Regions from separate parts of the Mesorhizobium sp. 131-2-1 genome, predicted to be linked through region 1. Evidence: riboswitches for the same ligand, from Rfam matches in the RefSeq annotation. Region 1 holds a riboswitch; each other region holds the start of a gene.
The links. Region 1 has a riboswitch for cobalamin ahead of metE (5-methyltetrahydropteroyltriglutamate--homocysteine S-methyltransferase). Riboswitches for the same ligand answer to the same signal wherever they lie in the genome.
Positions count from the first base shown of each region.

Region 2: it holds a riboswitch for cobalamin, as region 1 does, so the genes downstream of both, JG743_RS14110 (CbtB domain-containing protein) here and metE (5-methyltetrahydropteroyltriglutamate--homocysteine S-methyltransferase) in region 1, are expected to answer to the same signal.
Region 3: it holds a riboswitch for cobalamin, as region 1 does, so the genes downstream of both, JG743_RS01890 (aromatic ring-hydroxylating oxygenase subunit alpha) here and metE (5-methyltetrahydropteroyltriglutamate--homocysteine S-methyltransferase) in region 1, are expected to answer to the same signal.

Region 1 covers NZ_AP023247.1:6,344,317-6,349,876, reverse strand. Annotated here, with positions in the region: gene JG743_RS30570 (DUF982 domain-containing protein) at 1-7, shown strand, start outside; gene metE (5-methyltetrahydropteroyltriglutamate--homocysteine S-methyltransferase) at 732-3,062, opposite strand; cobalamin riboswitch at 3,179-3,379, opposite strand; partial or broken gene JG743_RS30560 (cytochrome P450) at 3,651-3,904, opposite strand; gene JG743_RS30555 (cytochrome P450 family protein) at 3,912-5,144, opposite strand; gene JG743_RS30550 (OmpW/AlkL family protein) at 5,235-5,560, opposite strand, start outside.
Region 2 covers NZ_AP023247.1:2,936,155-2,941,714, forward strand. Annotated here, with positions in the region: gene JG743_RS14095 (MFS transporter) at 1-151, shown strand, start outside; gene JG743_RS14100 (aromatic ring-hydroxylating oxygenase subunit alpha) at 155-1,336, opposite strand; gene JG743_RS14105 (gamma-glutamylcyclotransferase) at 1,470-2,162, shown strand; cobalamin riboswitch at 2,227-2,420, shown strand; gene JG743_RS14110 (CbtB domain-containing protein) at 2,458-2,637, shown strand; gene JG743_RS14115 (CbtA family protein) at 2,653-3,453, shown strand; gene cobU (bifunctional adenosylcobinamide kinase/adenosylcobinamide-phosphate guanylyltransferase) at 3,446-3,967, shown strand; gene cobO (cob(I)yrinic acid a,c-diamide adenosyltransferase) at 3,969-4,583, shown strand; gene JG743_RS14130 (hypothetical protein) at 4,608-4,922, shown strand; gene cbiB (adenosylcobinamide-phosphate synthase CbiB) at 4,938-5,560, opposite strand, start outside.
Region 3 covers NZ_AP023247.1:408,464-414,023, forward strand. Annotated here, with positions in the region: gene JG743_RS01870 (glycosyltransferase family 2 protein) at 1-78, opposite strand, end outside; gene JG743_RS01875 (serine kinase) at 75-1,127, opposite strand; gene JG743_RS01880 (PqqD family protein) at 1,178-1,537, opposite strand; gene JG743_RS01885 (hybrid-cluster NAD(P)-dependent oxidoreductase) at 1,755-2,855, opposite strand; gene JG743_RS01890 (aromatic ring-hydroxylating oxygenase subunit alpha) at 2,933-4,180, opposite strand; cobalamin riboswitch at 4,299-4,501, opposite strand; gene JG743_RS01895 (DUF680 domain-containing protein) at 5,004-5,210, shown strand; gene JG743_RS01900 (DUF680 domain-containing protein) at 5,280-5,489, shown strand.

The DNA.
Region 1 (5,560 bases):
TGATTGAGATCTGGGACGCCGCTCGTGAATTTCGGCCGTCTGCACATCGCTATTGAGCGCGGTCCGAACACCCCTGCCGGCATCGGCCAGGAGCAAGCTAACCCCGCAATTTCCGCGACGGCTTTCCTGGTCCGGCGCCGGATCTTGACCATCAAAACACAAGGGGTCCGCCTGCCAGCTGCGGCCGCTCGGCTTCGCCGTCGCGGTGATCGTGATTGAAGCCAGAGGCAGACAGAGCCATCGAGCGGGAATTGGCCCGGTGCAGATGGCGGAGCGTCGATGCCGCTTCAACAGTCTCCGGAAGTACCGTATGAACCTTGCCCCAGCTTGGCCCTGCATCCGATCTCCCGCAACACGCTCCGCGGACCGGCGCCGCGTGATCGCTGATGCTTCTCCCGATGGTCGGGACCGGGGGGTTCGGCGACCAAGGTCGGGGAGACGATAGTGACACTGGATGATCCCAATACGGAATAATCCGAAACTGGCTGGCGGTGAGCCGTCTCGTTTCTGGCCGGCTCATTTGGGGCCCAAGCCTCCTTCGATCGCCAGCCAACGGCGGCCTCTGGAACAGCTGACTTCGACGCGCCATGACAAGGGCCTCGGCCAGGCCAAGGTTGCCGAGGCGCTTTCGTCACGGGCAGCTCGATTGCCTTGGGTGCGCCGGATGGACTCACCCCAAGATTGCCCGGTGTGTGGCGTTGCCGCTCACCGCCGGCGAGTGTCACCGAGCCCTACGCCGTCTGCGCTTTTTCCCGAATTGCGCGTGCTGCAGCCACCATATTCACCAGGGCAGGGCGGACCTCCTCCCACCTGCGCGTTTTGAGACCGCAGTCGGGATTCACCCACAGTTGGCCATCCGACAATCGCTCGCGCGCAAGCATGATGAGGTTGGAAATCTCGCCCACTTCCGGGACCCTCGGCGAGTGAATGTCATAGACGCCAGGACCGATCTCGTTCGGATACTTGAAGGTTCGCAGCGTATCGAGCAGTTCCATCTGCGAGCGCGAGGTTTCAATGGAGATCACATCGGCATCCATTGCGGCAATCGCGTCCACGATATCGCCGAACTCGGAGTAGCACATATGGGTGTGGATCTGGGTCGCATCGCCGACGGCCGTTGAAGCCAGCCGGAAGCATTCGACGGCCCAGTCGAGATAGGCCTGCCACTCGGCCTCGCGCAGCGGCAAGCCCTCGCGCAGTGCGGCTTCGTCGATCTGGATCATCCTGGCGCCGGCCTTTTCGAGGTCGCTCACTTCATCGCGAATGGCGAGCGCGACTTGGCGGCAGACGGCTGAGCGCGGAAGGTCGTCTCGGACGAAGGACCAGTTGAGGATCGTCACCGGGCCGGTAAGCATGCCCTTCACCGGCTTTGGCGTCAGCGACTGGGCGTATCGCCACCAGTGTAGTGTCATCGGATTTTGTCGCGACACATCGCCAATGATGATCGGGGGTCGCACAAAGCGCGAGCCATAGCTCTGCACCCACCCATGCTGCGTGAAGGCAAAGCCGCGGAGCTGCTCAGCGAAATACTGCACCATATCGTTGCGCTCGAATTCGCCGTGGACCAGCACGTCGAGTCCGATCTCTTCTTGCCAGCGAACGGCGGCTTCTATCTCTTTTTTCAGGAAGGCCTCATAGTCGACGTAACTCAGCTCGCCCTTGGCATGGGCTGCCCGCGCCTTGCGAACCTCGGCTGTTTGCGGGAAGGAGCCGATCGTCGTGGTGGGGAAGGATGGCAAGCCAAACGTGTCGCCCTGAAGCTTGGAGCGCACGTCGAATGCGCTCTTCCGGCGCGTCATGGCGACCTTGATGCTGGCGACCCGACCTTCGACGAGCGGATCATGCACCTTAGCGGATGTCGCGCGAGCGGCGGCAGCCTCAGCCGACGCCTCTAGTTCGGCGGCGACCGCGTCCCGGCCTTCAGCCAGGGCACGGGCGAGCACGACCAGCTCGTCGGTTTTTTGCGCCGCGAAGGCGAGCCACGATTTCACATCCGCATCGAGTGCCGTCTCTATGTCCAGGTCGATCGGCACATGCAGCATCGAGCAGGACGGGGCGATCTCCACGCGGTCCAGCGGCCAACCGGCGACGATCGGTTTGATGCGGTCAAGCATGGCAGGCAGGTTCGCGCGCCAAACGTTGCGGCCGTCGATCAGCCCGAGCGAGAGCACAAGTTCCTTCCGCGCGAGCCGGCCGACGGTGTCCAACTGCTCTGGAGCGCGCACGAGATCGACGTGCAGTCCCGCCACGGGCAGAGAAATTGCGGTCTCGAGATTGTCTCCCAGCGATCCGAAATAGGTAGCAACCATGATCTTCAACTCGGGTGCTGCTTTCGACAGCCGGCAGTAGGCGAATTGGAGCGCATCCCGTTCGTTGGGGACCAGATCGAGCACGAGCGCCGGCTCATCGATCTGCACCCAATCGGCTCCCGCGAGCTTCAGCCTCCGCAGAAGCTCCTCGTAGACGGGCAGCAGCCGTGGCAGGAGCGCGATAGGGTTGAAACCTTCCTCAGGTGACTTCGCCAACTTGAGAAAGCTAACCGGTCCAAGCAGGACCGGGCGCGTGTGGATGCCGAGCGCCTTGGCCTCGAGGAAATGATCGACCGGTTTCGCCGACGAGAGGGCAAAGCTCTGATCGTCCGTAAGTTCCGGCACAATGTAGTGATAGTTGGTGTCGAACCATTTGGTCATTTCCATCGCGGCAAGGCCATGCCCGTTGGCCGCATGCTCGTCACCGGCATGTCCACAATCAGCGGCCTGACCTTGGTCGCCGCGCGCCATGGCGAAATAGGTATCGAGTGGGACCTCGCCGTCAGTCCAGACGTATCGTGCCGGCACGGCGCCGACCATGATGACGGTGTCGAGCACATGGTCATAAAGCGAGAAATCGTTGGACGGGATTTTCGACACGCCGTGATCGTGCTGCTCCCTCCAGCTGGCGGCGCGTAGCGCCTTCGCCGTCGCGAGCAGGTCGGCAGCGGGAGATTTTCCGGACCAGTAGCTTTCAAGCGCGAATTTCAGTTCCCGCCGTCGACCGATACGCGGCACGCCGAGCGTTGCCACAGGAATTTGTTGAGAGACAGTCATGCCATACCCCGATGGTTGGGGCGTGGGGACAAGGAACGCGCGAGCAGGCGGCACGAAGCCGGGCTACCGCGACCTCCGAGACACCCCGCCCGTGGACGTTGTTCGTCGTGGCAGGTCTCCTGGCTCGCGGGTCAAAGCCTCTGCCCGTCTTCCCGAGGCCGTTCGCCTCAGTGACACCAATGGGCTTGGCTCGCCGCTAACAGTTGCGGGGGCAGCGCCGGCATCCCACCGGCTTCCCTCTTAGCTCCGCTTACGGCAGTGCCGCGCGGAGAACCACGACATGCGCACAATCACAGCCGCTTCGCTCCTTGTCAATACATATAACGAGATGTTTATGTGATGATGCGAATATGCCCTTGTGCTGACCGGTCTCTTTCGCCCAAAGCCGCATACGATGCGGCCTCTCATCAGTGTAGGCTCGGCGAGGTTCTTGTCCCCATCGGCGACGCCATCAGATCGAGGTCGCCGGGCTCAAGGGCGTAAAGTCGGGCCAGGTCTTCACGGTCCGCCGGGAATCCCGGTAGTTGTTCCCCGCTCGGCTTCGCTCAGCGTGCTTGCGCATTCGCCCATCAGCGCGCTGATGACCACGTCCGGTAGCGGAAAGGAGAGGTGGCGCCTCAGGTCGGCGGGCTGGGGCTGGGCCTCCAGCGTCTCGAACAACTGCGCGGCGATCGCCTCCACCTGCTGCGCGAGCAGCTTCACCCTGCGATTGCTGAAGGCTGCGCTACGATCGTGCGTAACCGGTCATGCTCGCCCCCTCGTTGCGAGACCAGCCACCCCGGCGAACCGAGAATCACCGAATCCGGGGTGAATGCCGCACTCTCTCTAAGTGACGGAAGGGCGGAAGCTGACCGGCAGGCGCTGTGGGCAGCGAATGACGTAAGACGGCATATAGATGACGTCCTCCGCGGCGATGGTCAGTGCCAGATCCTCCAGTCGCCCGAACAGCGCGGGGAAGGCGCAGCGCAATTCCAGGCGCGCCAGCGCAGCGCCCAGGCAGGAATGCGGCCCCTCGCCGAATGACAGGTGTGGGTTGTGCCGCCGGGTGACATCGAACCTGTCGGCGCCGGGACCGAAGGCCTTTTCGTCCCGGTTCGCCGCATGGAACGCCATCAGGACGGCATCGCCGCGGCGGACCATGCATCCGTCGATCTCCACGTCCTGGGTGGCATAGCGGAACGGCAGATTGGCCGCTGAGCTGCCCCAGCGCAGGATCTCCTCGATCGCCTGTGACCACGGAACTTGGCCGCTGCGCACCAGGTGCAGTTGCTGCGGATGCGTCAGAAATGCCAGCACGCCATTTCCGATGACGCCGGCGGTGGTCACGAAGCCCGCAGAGAGCACCATGAACAGCATGTCGATGAGCTCGGTGTCGGAAACGAGCTCGCCATTGTCACGCGCGACGATCAGGGCCGAAGCCAGATCATCGCCGAGCTGGCCCCGCTTGAGCGCGATCAGGCGACGGAAGAACTCCGGGATGCGCTGCCGCGTCTGTCGCACCTCTTCGGCTGTGGCGGAGGTGTTGGCCAGGCTGTAGGTGAGCGCGACGATCTCTTCGCGCTGTTCGTCCGGCAAACCGAACAGTTCGGCGATCACGTTGGTGGGCAGCGGAGCGGCGAACTCGCTCACCAGATCGGCACTGCCGCCGCGCTGCGCCATCTCGGCCAGGAGTCGATCGACGCATTGTTCGACCCGTGGCGCCAGCAAGGCGATACGACTGGGCGCGAAGCTGCTGGACAGCAGGCCGCGCAAGCGCCGGTGATCGGCGCCGTGCGCCGTGGTCATGTTGTCCACTTTGCATATCCCGATCAGCGGATGATCCTCGGGAATCTCGCCGTCCTGCAGCGCCCGCCACTGTCGCCAGTCCTTGTTGAAACGCTGGTCGGAAAGCATCTGCCTGAGCGTCTGGTGACGGGCTGCCGCCCAGGTCACCACATCGCCTGGCAGCGACACTCGCGCCATCCCCCCCTGCCGCAGAATCGCAGAAGAAAGACGATCAAGTTGCGTGGGAGCGGCCGGCACACCGATCACGTCGCAATGATCGTTTTCTACGCGCATGCCAACAACTCCTTTAAGAACCATCGCGGGTCCACTTCTCGGCACGGAAGATCCGCGCGCGGACTTCGAAAAGTGCCCCGTGCTTCGTCCTCAGAAGCGGTAGGTGAGACCTGCGCCTATCACCCAGGGATCGAGCTTGGCCTTGCCCGTGAGCTTGGTGCCGGCGACAGTGACGTCGAAGTCGGGCTCAAGGAAAAGCTTCTTCACGTCGAAATTGACGCCCCAGTGCTGATCTACCATGTAGTCGAATCCAACCTGCAGCGCGGCGCCGAATGTGTTCTTGACCTTGAGATCATCGGCGCTGCCGACTTGCTGATGATAGAAGATCGTATAGTTCACGCCGGCGCCGACATAGGGCTCGAAGGCGCCGAAATCGGTAAAATGATACTGCAATGTGAGCGTGGGCGGCAGCAGCC
Region 2 (5,560 bases), 3.4 Mb from region 1:
CACCTATCTCGACTTTTCCGAGCTGACGCCGCCGCTCGTCTATTCGGTGGTGCTGACGTTTTTCGGCCTCGGGTCGGTGTTCGCCACACTTGGCCTGCTGGCGGCCGCTTGCGGTTTCGTCACCTGGCGGTATCTGCCGAAGTCGCTCTGACGCTCAGGGCTTGGCAGGCTGCGCCGCATGCCGGGCGCGCACCCATTCGTGGAAGCGGTGCAGATCGTACTCCTCAGGCATCAGCACGCCGGCCTCGTGGCGCCTGGAGCGCAGGCCCTTCTGGTTGACCTCGCAGATCGCCGCGTCTTCCTCCAGCACCTGCCTGCCGAAGGCGACGATGTTGTCGATGTCGGCCTCGGGCGAGCCAATCGCCTCGGCCGGAAACAGCCATTCGGCGGTGAGTTCCGTCTGCTCCGGGCCGAGCGGCGTGAGCCGCACGGTGCGCACATAGTCGACATGGCCGACGATGAACATCGAGGGGAGCGAGGTCGCGTAGGTCTGGCCGGCGGCGCGCTCGGCCGGCGTCAGGCCGGAAAAGACCGGACCGTGCACATGCCCGTCGCGCGACCAGGTCTCGGCGCCGGCGCACAGGCCGCCGGAGAACTCCGGCGCGTCATTGTCGGCGTGGCGCGCCCATTCGGGATCGTCGTGCCTCGACATCAGGCCGCGGCCATAGATCGGTACCAGCCGCGACAGGTCCTTGTGGACGCCGGGGCAGTGCAGGCACTCGTTGAAATTCTCCCAGAAGATCTTCCAGTTGCAGTTCATCACCTTGCGCAGCGCATGGCCGGCGACCAGCGTCTCCAGCGGCCAGTTGGCGAGGCTGCCGGAAGCCCGATCGAAGGAGGCTTCCGCGGAGCCGCTGGAGTCGTCGGCGAGGTTGATGACGACGAAGCCGCGCCACACCGCGAGCGCCACGCCGTAGAGCGGGTAATCCGCCTTGTCGAAGCCTTCGGGCAGCGACTTCGACGGCACGCGCACGAGGTCGCCGCGCAGCGAATAGGACCAGGCGTGGTAGGGGCAGGTGAGCAACCTTGCCTTCAGCCGACCCTCGCCCTCCTGGCAAAGCTGCGAGCCGCGATGCCGGCAGGTGTTGTGGAAGGCGCGCAATTCGCCGGTTTCGTCGCGCAGCACGACGATCTCCTGCGTGCCGACGCGGAAGGTCCTGAATGCCAGCGGCTGGCCCAGGTCCGTTTCCCGGCAGACGAGCAGCCAGCTTCGGTACCAGATGGCATCGAGGTCGCGCCGGTAGGCTTCGGCGTCCCAATAGGCCGACGACGGCAGTGTAGGCTCTATCCGCGTCAGGCCGTTGTAGAGGTCGCGTTCCCTCGGGTCGGGCTGCATCTGTGGCTCCCTGGATGATCCAGCCGACACCCGGCCACCGTCTTTGTCAATCGTCACGCGCCACGGCCATTGTGACGTGCAATAGCCGACTCTAAGGTTGGCGCTTCACAAATCGGGTGTCCGGGGACAGTCCATGCCGCCAAGAACGATGTCGCTGACAGAGGAGCTGGTCGCACGATGCTATCGAGCTATCGAAGACAGCGGACCCGACCCCAACGCCGCGCATCTGGACGACGCCGACTATGCAGCGATGGTGGATGCGCTGGAGGCTCAGCTTCCCGCCACCGAACCGCTTTGGCTGTTCGGCTACGGTTCGCTGATCTGGAAGCCTGAAATCGATAATGTCGAGGAGCGTGTGGCGGTCGTGCGCGGCTGGCACAGGTCCTTCTGCATGAAAATGACGCGCTGGCGCGGCACCAGGGAGCGGCCTGGCCTGATGATGGCGCTGGATCGCGGCGGGCAATGCAAGGGTGTCGCCTTCAGGCTTGGCGACGCCGACCGGCGCCAGCAGCTCGACAGGATCTTGCGGCGCGAGGTGACGCTGAAACCGACCAGCTACCATCCGCGCCTGCTCACCCTTTCGAGCGATAGCGGTCCGCTGCAGGCGCTGGCCTTCGTCATCAACCGCAAGGGCACCACCTATGCCGGCCCGATTGAGGAAAAAGAGGTCGTCGAACGGCTGGCGACATCCTGCGGGCACTGGGGATCGGGCGCCGACTACCTCTACAACACGGTGAAGAACCTGGAGCAGCGCGGCATCCATGACCGCCATCTTTGGCGGCTGCAGCATCTGGTTGCCGAGCGGATTGCCGCTTCGGGCAGCTAGGCCAGATGGCGCATTTGCGCTGGTGGCCGCCGGAATTTGGTTTGCCGGGCGCGACGATTCTGCCTATAGTCCTGCCGTCGTCGGTTCCGTTTTTGGAGCCAAGAGGGAATGCGGTGCGGGCGAATTCGTCCAATGCCGTGGCTGCCCCCGCAACTGTGTGCGGTAGTCCTCTCCAAGGCCACTGAGGAATATCCTCGGGAAGGTGGGGAAGGGCGCTGATCCGCGAGCCAGGAGACCTGCCGGCGACAGCAACGTTGACTTCTATGCCCTCGGGTGGAGGGCGAAAGGACAAGACATGACGACCGCTTCCGTCTCCCTCGGCACCTCCGTCTCTTCGCAGTCGCGTTTCATGCAGCTGGCCATGGCCGCGCTGCTCGGCATTTTCGTCGTCGGCTTTGTCGGCTTCTCGCATCTCGATGCGGTCCACAATGCCGCTCACGACTATCGCCACTCGATGGCCTTTCCCTGCCACTGACGAGGATCTGACATCATGAATCTGTTTCGCAACGTCGTGTTCATCGCGGCGATTGCAGGGCTCGTGGCCGGCGTCGTCCTCGCCTGCCTGCAGGCCTATGCAACCGTGCCGCTGATCCTCAAGGCCGAAGTCTACGAACAGGCCGGCGGCGGCCATCATCATGACCATGCCGCGGCGCCTGCCGAGACCGGCAACGCCATGAGTTCCGCCGCGCCGGCCGGCAATGCCATGAGCTCTGCGGCGCCGGCTCCGGCCGAAGCCGCCGCTCCGGCGGAAGACGAAGGCTGGGCGCCGGCCGATGGCTTCGAACGCTTCGCCTTCAGCGTGCTGGCCAACATCGTCACCGGCATCGGCTTCGCGCTGGTGCTGGTCGCGGTTTCGGAATTCGCCGGCGGCATCGGCAGCTGGCGCCAGGGCGTGTTCTGGGGTCTCGCCGGCTTTGCCGTATTCACCCTGGCGCCTGGCCTCGGCCTGCCGCCGGAACTGCCGGCGATGCCGGCGGCCGAACTCCTGCCGCGCCAGATCTGGTGGACGGCGACAGTGGTCGCGACCGCCGCCGGACTTGGCCTGATCGCTTTTCGCAAGTCGCTGCCGCTGGCGATCTTGGCCGTGGCCCTGATCGTCGCGCCGCACATCGTCGGCGCGCCGCAGCCGGAAAGCTTCGAGACACCGATCCCGGAAGGCCTGCATCACCAGTTCGTGGTGGCGGTGACAGTCACCAATCTGGTGTTCTGGCTGGTGCTGGGTGGCGCCGTCGGCGTGGTGCGCGGCCGCTTCACCGGCACGGCGACCAGCCTGCGCGACAGCTTTGCCTGATCGCGCCAGCGGGACGCTGACCTTCATCCTCGGCGGTGCGCGCTCCGGCAAGAGCGCGCATGCCGAGACCCTGGTGACGGCTGGCCCGCCGCCTTGGACCTACATCGCCACCGCCGAAGCCTATGATGACGAGATGCGCGAGCGCATCGCGCTGCATCGTGGGCGGCGCAGCGAGGGCTGGATGACGATAGACGCGCCGCTCGATCTTGCCGGCGCGATCGAGGCGCTGCCCGATGGGCAGGCTGTCCTGATCGACTGCCTGACACTGTGGCTGACCAACCATATGCTGGCCGAGCACAACCTCGATGCCGAATGCCGGCGATTGACGGATTTGCTGTCGCGGCCGCGCGGGTCGTGGTTTGTTGTGTCCAACGAGGTCGGCCTGGGCATCGTGCCCGACAATGCCCTGGCAAGGCGCTTTCGCGATGCCGGCGGCCGGCTCAACCAGCAGGTCGCGGCAGTCGCCGATACCGTGCTGCTGATGGTGGCAGGGCTGCCGCTGAAGGTGAAGTGAGATGACCGAAGTCGATCCAAAGGACGAGGAGCGCCACCGCGCCAAGATGGCTAAGCGCAAGGCGGTGCAGGATGCGGAAGTGGCGGGCAAGACGATCGAGAAGGGGTTGCTGATCGTCAACACCGGACCGGGCAAGGGCAAGACCACCGCCGCCTTCGGGCTGGCGCTGAGGATGCTCGGCTACGGCAAGCGCGTCGGCGTCGTCCAGTTCATCAAGGGCAAATGGCACACTGGCGAGAAAGACGCCTTTGCCGCCTTTGGCGACCGCGTCGTCTGGCATGCGATGGGCGAGGGGTTCACCTGGGAGACCCAGGATCTGAAGCGCGACATCGCCGCCGCCGAGGCCGCCTTGGCCAGGGCGCTCGAACTGATGGCTGATCCTTCGATCAGCCTTGTGGTGCTCGACGAGCTCAACATCGCCCTGCGTTACGACTATCTCGATCTTGAAAAGGTGGTTGCGGCGCTGAAAGGTCGTCGCGAGGGCCTGCATGTGGTGGTCACGGGACGCAACGCCAAGCCGGCGCTGGTCGAGGCGGCCGATCTCGTCACCGAAATGGGGCTGACCAAGCACCATTTCGCTGCCGGCGTGAAGGCGCAGCAAGGGATAGAATTCTGACCGCCTACCCTCGGGAGATGTCCGTTGGAACAAGCAGTGATTGTCTATCTTCTTCTGACCGGCGGCCCGTTTGGGACGCAGCAAGAGCGGCAATCGGTTCAGGTCTTAGAGGATCGTTTGGAACAGGTTGTTTCGAATGCTAATGCCGGTGAGTTTGATGGCGACGAGTTTGGCGAGGGCGAATGCGTCCTCTACTTATATGGGCCAGACGCTGAGAAGCTCTTTTCTGCGATTGAACCGGTTCTGAAATCGTCGCCAGTGGCTACTGGTGGTTACGCGATCAAAAGGTTCGGCGATGCTGCAGATTTAAGTGCAAAGGAAGTCCGCGTTGTCTGGTGAGTCAGGCCGCCGCAGTCACACCGGTGAGATCAAAATATCCAGGTAGATCACGATGGCCGACAGGATCGCGAACAGCGCGATCAGCAGCCAGTCGGCAACCTGGTAGAGCTTCAGCGCCTGCCTGATGTCGAGGCTTTCCGCCTCGCGCCGGCCGCCTTCGCCCATGAAGGCATCCTCGACGACGACGCCGCCATAGCTGCGCGGGCCGGCCAGCGCGAGGCCCAAGGCTCCGGCCATGGCCGCCTCCGGCCAGCCGGCGTTGGGCGAACGATGCTTGTTTGCGTCACGTCGCATGGCTTGCCAGGCGTTGCGGGGGTCGGCGCCTTTGACGAAGAAGGCCGCCAGCACGATCAGCAGTCCGGTCAGCCGCGATGCCGGCAGGTTGATCCAGTCGTCGAAGCGCGCCGCCGCCCAACCGAAAGCCTCATGGCGCGGCGTGCGGTGGCCGATCATCGAATCAGCGGTGTTGGCGGCCTTGTAGGCGACGCCTCCGGCGAGCCCGCAGACGCCGGTCCAGAAGGCGGGAGCCACGATGCCATCGGAAAAATTCTCGGCCAGGCTTTCGATGGCGGCGCGGGCGACGCCGGCCTTGTCGAGCTTTTCCGGATCGCGGCCGACGATGCGCGAGACGGCAATGC
Region 3 (5,560 bases), 890 kb from region 1:
CTGCCTGAGCAGCGAGCGCAGCGCAGCGCCGACATAGGCCTCGCGGTTGTAGACCGGCATGATCACGCTCAGCTTCATGCTGAGCCTCGCGTGAGAAACCCGGAAACCGTGGCGGCGATTTCCTCCGGCCGCGTCCCCAGCGCCAGACGATAGCATGGCAAGTGGCGGGTAAGGTCGCTGAAAAAGCGAAAGCCTCCCTCGCGCTCGCCAGGCATCTGCGCGATGCCGGACGGCGCCAACGCAATCATGGCGTCCTTGCGCGACAAGGGCATGACCGAGCTTGTCCCACCACCGCCGATATGTGGCACCACAAGCGCGACGATGTCCAGACTTGCAGGCAGCGGCCGGGGCGCGACGTCATCGATGTGGAACGGATGCTTGCCCTGCCAGTTCAGCGGACCATAGGACTTCAACCGCTGCCTGAGCCCGAGCCGTTCGAAACCCTCGGGATCCTGCTTGAGGGTGGAAAACAGCGGATAGGCCCTTATCCCCTCATCGGTCCTGTCGATCAGCACATAGTCGTCGCCGACGCTGTCCAGGCCGTTGAGCAGGCCGGCGACAACGGTTCCCGATTTTCCCGCTCCGCCGGCGCCGGCAAGCAGGATGCCCTTGCCGCCGATGCCCAGCGTGCCGGCATGCGCAAGCCGCATGCCGCGCGCCGCATAGTCCCAGTGCAGGAAGGCGCGCAACGGCGCGCCAGGTTCCCATGGCGGGAAGCCGTCGGCGGAGCGCATCAGTTGCGCGCCGACGCGGCGCTCGGGGTCGTAGACCTGCCAGAAGTCGAGGTCGTGGAAGTAGGAGCCGCGCAGCCCGGCATCGGCAAGCCGGGAGGCAAAGGCGTGCGGGGCGAATTGCGCCTCGCCCCATTTCGCCGGAGCGGCGATGCCGTCGATGCCCGGATGGGCAATGAAGATGCGGCACTGACCCGATGCCTGCCGATCGCCGCCGGCCGGAACAAGGCCACGGCCGATGGCATCCGCGAAGGGACCGGGCGTGAGATGCACAGCCATGTCCAAGCGGGGCAAACGGACGTCCCGCGTGACGGAATAGCCGGCGGCCGCACCCTCGGCCATGGCCAGAACCTGGCGGGCATAGTCCGGCAAGGTTTCCAGGGTGATATGCGACATGGCCTGTTCCCGCGTACCGTCGCGCATGCGATCGGCCGCCCCGGGGCGTCTCACAATGCCTGCTTGACCGCGGGCCAGCCCAAGGGTTCCTCGACCTCATGGATCGGATCGACCATGATGAGATCTGCAAGATCGTCGTGGACATCGACCTTCAGGGGCTCGCGAGACGCTGCAAGCTCGGCCAGCAGCCCGCCCGGCAGCGGCTGCGCCGGCGCATCCGGGGCCGCCGCCAGCAGGCCGAAATCGATGAGTTGCGCGATGAAGCTTTCGAGCTCGGCCAATCCTATCGTCGCCGTTCCCGCGGACAGTCCGACCAGGGCCGGGGCCGCTACGCCCGACGACAGCGCCTGCCAGATCCGGCTGCCCGTATCGGAGAAACCGAAATATTTGCCGCTCGCGAGGTCGAGCACGACGGCTTCGCCGTCGAAGGATTCAAAAACGATATCCTTGTTCGCAACAGCGTAGACATCGGCTGCCCGCATTGTTCTTGCCCCAGTTCATGGCTCACGCAACCGCCGCAGCCGCGGGCGCTCTACCCCCAAGGAACGCCTGTAAAGACTCGGTTCCAGCTTGGCAAGACGACGGATATGGCGAGACGCCCGCCATTTTGGGGGTTTATGCGGCGGATCAGGCCTCGATTTCCAGCGCCGTCATCGGCCTCGAGCAACAGGCGAGGATGAAGCCGTCGTCGATCTCGTGATCGAGGATGCCGCCATTGTGGCTCATCTCGACCTCGCCTGAAACCTTCTTCACCTTGCAGGTGCCGCACAGGCCGAATTCGCAGGCCGCCGGTATCCTGACGCCGGAAGCGCGCGCCGTCTGCAGCACGGTCTGCCCGGCGATGCAGTCGGCATCGACATCGGAAAGCGAAAAACGAACCGGCGTCGCGGCCTCGACGGGTATCTCGATGCCGCCGTCGGCCGGCAGCGCGAACGGCGCCGATACTTCCTCCACCGCAGGCGCGGCAAAGCTTTCCTGGTGGTATTTGGCCATGTCGAAGCCGGCGGCCTCCAGCATCTGCCGCACGGCGCGCATAAACGGGTCGGGGCCGCAGCAGAAGATTTCCCGCTCGCGGAAGTCAGGTGCCAGAAGCGGAAGCCTTATGGCGTCGATGCGACCCATATGGCCGAACCAGCCTTCGCGGCTGGAGCGTTCCTCGATCATGAAGCCGAGCGACAGGCCGGGCATGCGGCTGCCCAGCAATTCCAGTTCCTTGCGGAAGATGATCTCTTCCGCCCTGCGCGCGCAGTTGACGAAGCCGACATCGGTCCATGGCGCGCAGTCGTTCAGCCAGCGCAGCATCGACATCATCGGCGTGACCCCGGAGCCGGCCGAGATGAACAGGTATTTGGCCGCCGGATGGCTGTGCAGCGAGAAATCGCCGGCCGGGCCGTAGGCCTTCACATGGGCGCCGGGCTTGAGATTGTCGAACATCCAGCGCGTGCCGATGCTGCCGGCCTGCGCCTTCACCGTCACCGCGATCGAGAACGGCCGCGACGGCGACGACGACAGCGTGTAGGTGCGCATCAGCGGACCGTCGGCGGTCGGCAGTTCCAGCGTCACGAACTGGCCCGGCTTGTAGCGGAACCAGGTCTGGTTGTCGGAGCGGAAGGTGAAGGTCTTGACGTCCGGCGCCTCGTCGCTGACGCCGATCACCTCCAGCACCTGCAGCCGATCGTTCCACGGCGCCATCTCGTCGAGGTGGCGATAGAGGCCGAGATCGGTCATCGCGTTCATCCCCTTACCTTTCTTGTCTTGCGCATCTCGCTACCCCAAAACCGCCGAACACTTTTGGGCGCCATGCGCTAGGCGACGCTGCGCAGCGCCGGTCGACCACCTTCAGCAAGGCGCGGGCCGATGAAGGCGGCGTACCATTCGACGAACTGGATGACGCCGCCCTCGTGCAGCTCCGAATAGGGGCCGGGCTCATAGGCCGGCGACAGGATGCCGTGCGCGTTTTCCTCGACGATGCGGCGATCCTGGTCGTTGGTCTCGGTCCAGACATGGGTGAGTTCGGCGAGATCGTAGTCGACGCCTTCCACCGCATCCTTGTGCACCAGCCATTTCGTCGTCACCGCGGTTTCGGTGGCGCTGATCGGCAGCACGCGGAAGGTGACGGCGTGATCGATCAGGATATGGTTCCAGGTCGTCGGATAGTGGTAATGCATCAGCGTGCCGATGCGGTCCGCGGCGACACTGTCGGAGAGGTTCTTCCTCACCGCGCGCTTGCCGTTCATCGTGTAGCTGATGGCATCGCGCAGCAGCGGGGCGCGGGTGGCGCGGTATTGCCCGGCGGGGTCGATGCGGAACTTGCTCGGCAGGCCGGCCGCCTCGCATTTCGCCCAGTGCGCCAGCATCTCGGGATCGCTGTCGGCGCCCTGCACGCCCGTCACGGTCGGGGCTTCAGGGAAGGTCTTGCAGAGCTCCGGATGATTGCCGGCGCAGTGGTAGCACTCGCGGTTGTTCTCCCAGACCAGCTTCCAGTTGCCCTTCTCGACAATGGTCGATTCGAAGGCGACTTTCGCCTCGCTCAACCTGTGCGGCAGGAGATAGGGTTCGATCATGGCGCGCATCGGCGCGAAATCGGCCGGCTCCTTCGCCAGGCAGATGAAGATGTAGCCGCCGACGCTTTCGCAGGCGACCGGCTTCAGGCCGAACTGGCTCTTGTCGAAACCGTCCGCCATCTGGCGGGCGAACAGCAGCCTGCCGTCGAGCTCGTAGGTCCATTGATGGTAGGGGCAGACGAGCTTCGCCGCCGTGCCCTTCTCGGCGTTGCAGACGCGGCTGCCGCGATGGCGGCAGGAATTGTGGAAGGCATTGACCCTGCCCTGCTGGTCGCGGACAAGGACCACCGGATAATCGCCGACCTGCGCGGTGATGTAGCTGCCCGGCTTCGGCAATTCGCAATCGTGGCCGATGAACAGCCAGTCGCGGTACCAGATCAACTCCATGTCGAGCTTGAAGTAATCCGGGTCGGTGTAGAAAGGCTGTTCGAGCGAAAAGCCCGGCCTGCGGTTGTGCAGGTGCCTCAGCATGTCGTTGCGCGCATCCATGTCCTGTCCCTCGCGTCGGTCGCATCAAGGACTGAACTGGTGGTGATGGAGAGGAACGGCGGCCGCCGGCAGGGCCGGGCACGCGCCATCCGCCTCTTGACCGCCCACCGCGATCAGTCGAGTCAAAGAATCTCGGGCTGGTTTCCGGGCTTTGGAGTGCCCTGACGGGCGGTCGCGGCACCTTCCCAGGCTAGATGGCCCAGTGGTCTCCCGTCGCGACTTGAACTCCACCACCGTTGCGGGGGCAGCGCCGGAATTCGACCGGCTTCCCAATTCTCCGTCCCGTCGTCACGGGGCGGCACCTGAGATGACCTGATCTAATCACGACGGCCGGCGAACCGTCGGTACGAAAACGACATCGCATCGATGCGGGCGCGACACGGCTTTCGGCTTCGCGGCACTCCAGCGCACCGAATTTCCGTGCTCGGGGCAATCCGAATCGCGCACTGGAAACGCCCTCGTATCGACCTCCAGCCGGCTCTGAACTGGTTACCAGTATCGAAAAGTGACTATTAGGAGATTCTAAAATCGAACCGAACGGTTCGTTTCTGTTGACAATGCGTGCAAGACGCTGTGAACGCAGATCTTCCAAATCGTCAATTGGCGCGATGGCCCATTCGCCTAAGCTACGGATATTGTTCCATAAAAGCTCACGTGTAGGAGGCCTTGGCACAATTTCAAGATGCAGAGTCATGGGCCAGGCGCAACAACTTCGTGATTGGAAAGCGGGTATGGGCTCTCCCACATCGGGGCTGTCCGAACGACGCGATTTCCTCCCAAGACACGCCGCTAGACGGACGGAAAAAATACTGGAGTACCAAAAATGAAAAAGATTGTTCTTACTGCCGCCGCCCTTCTGGCCATTTCCGGCAGCGCCTTTGCCGGTGGCAGCGACCACTACGGCTCGAACGGTGCCAACCAGACCGCCGCTTCTGTCGACAGCTCGTACACGGCCTCGATCAAGAAGTCGGAACCGGCTGCCCAGACGCCTGCCCAGGGCGCTGACCGCAACCTGTTCGGCAACAACTAACAGCCGATCCCTGACCGCGGTGGGCAAGGGCCCGCCGCTCGGGATCGTCAGGAATTCAGGAGCACTAAAATGAAGAAGATCGTTCTTGCCACCGCGGCCCTTCTGGCCATTTCGGGCGGCGCCTTTGCAGCCGGCAGCGACCATTACGGTTCGGACGGCGCCAACCAGCCGGCCACCGCGGTCGACAGCTCGTACACCGCTTCGATCAAGCACTCGCAGCCGGCCGCCGAGAAGCCCGCCAACCAGGGCAGCGACCGCAACCTCTTCGGCAACAACTAAGCCGACGCGGACCGCGCTCCCGGACCTCTGGTCCGGGTTGTGGCCAACCGAAGATAGACGCGGCGGACAAG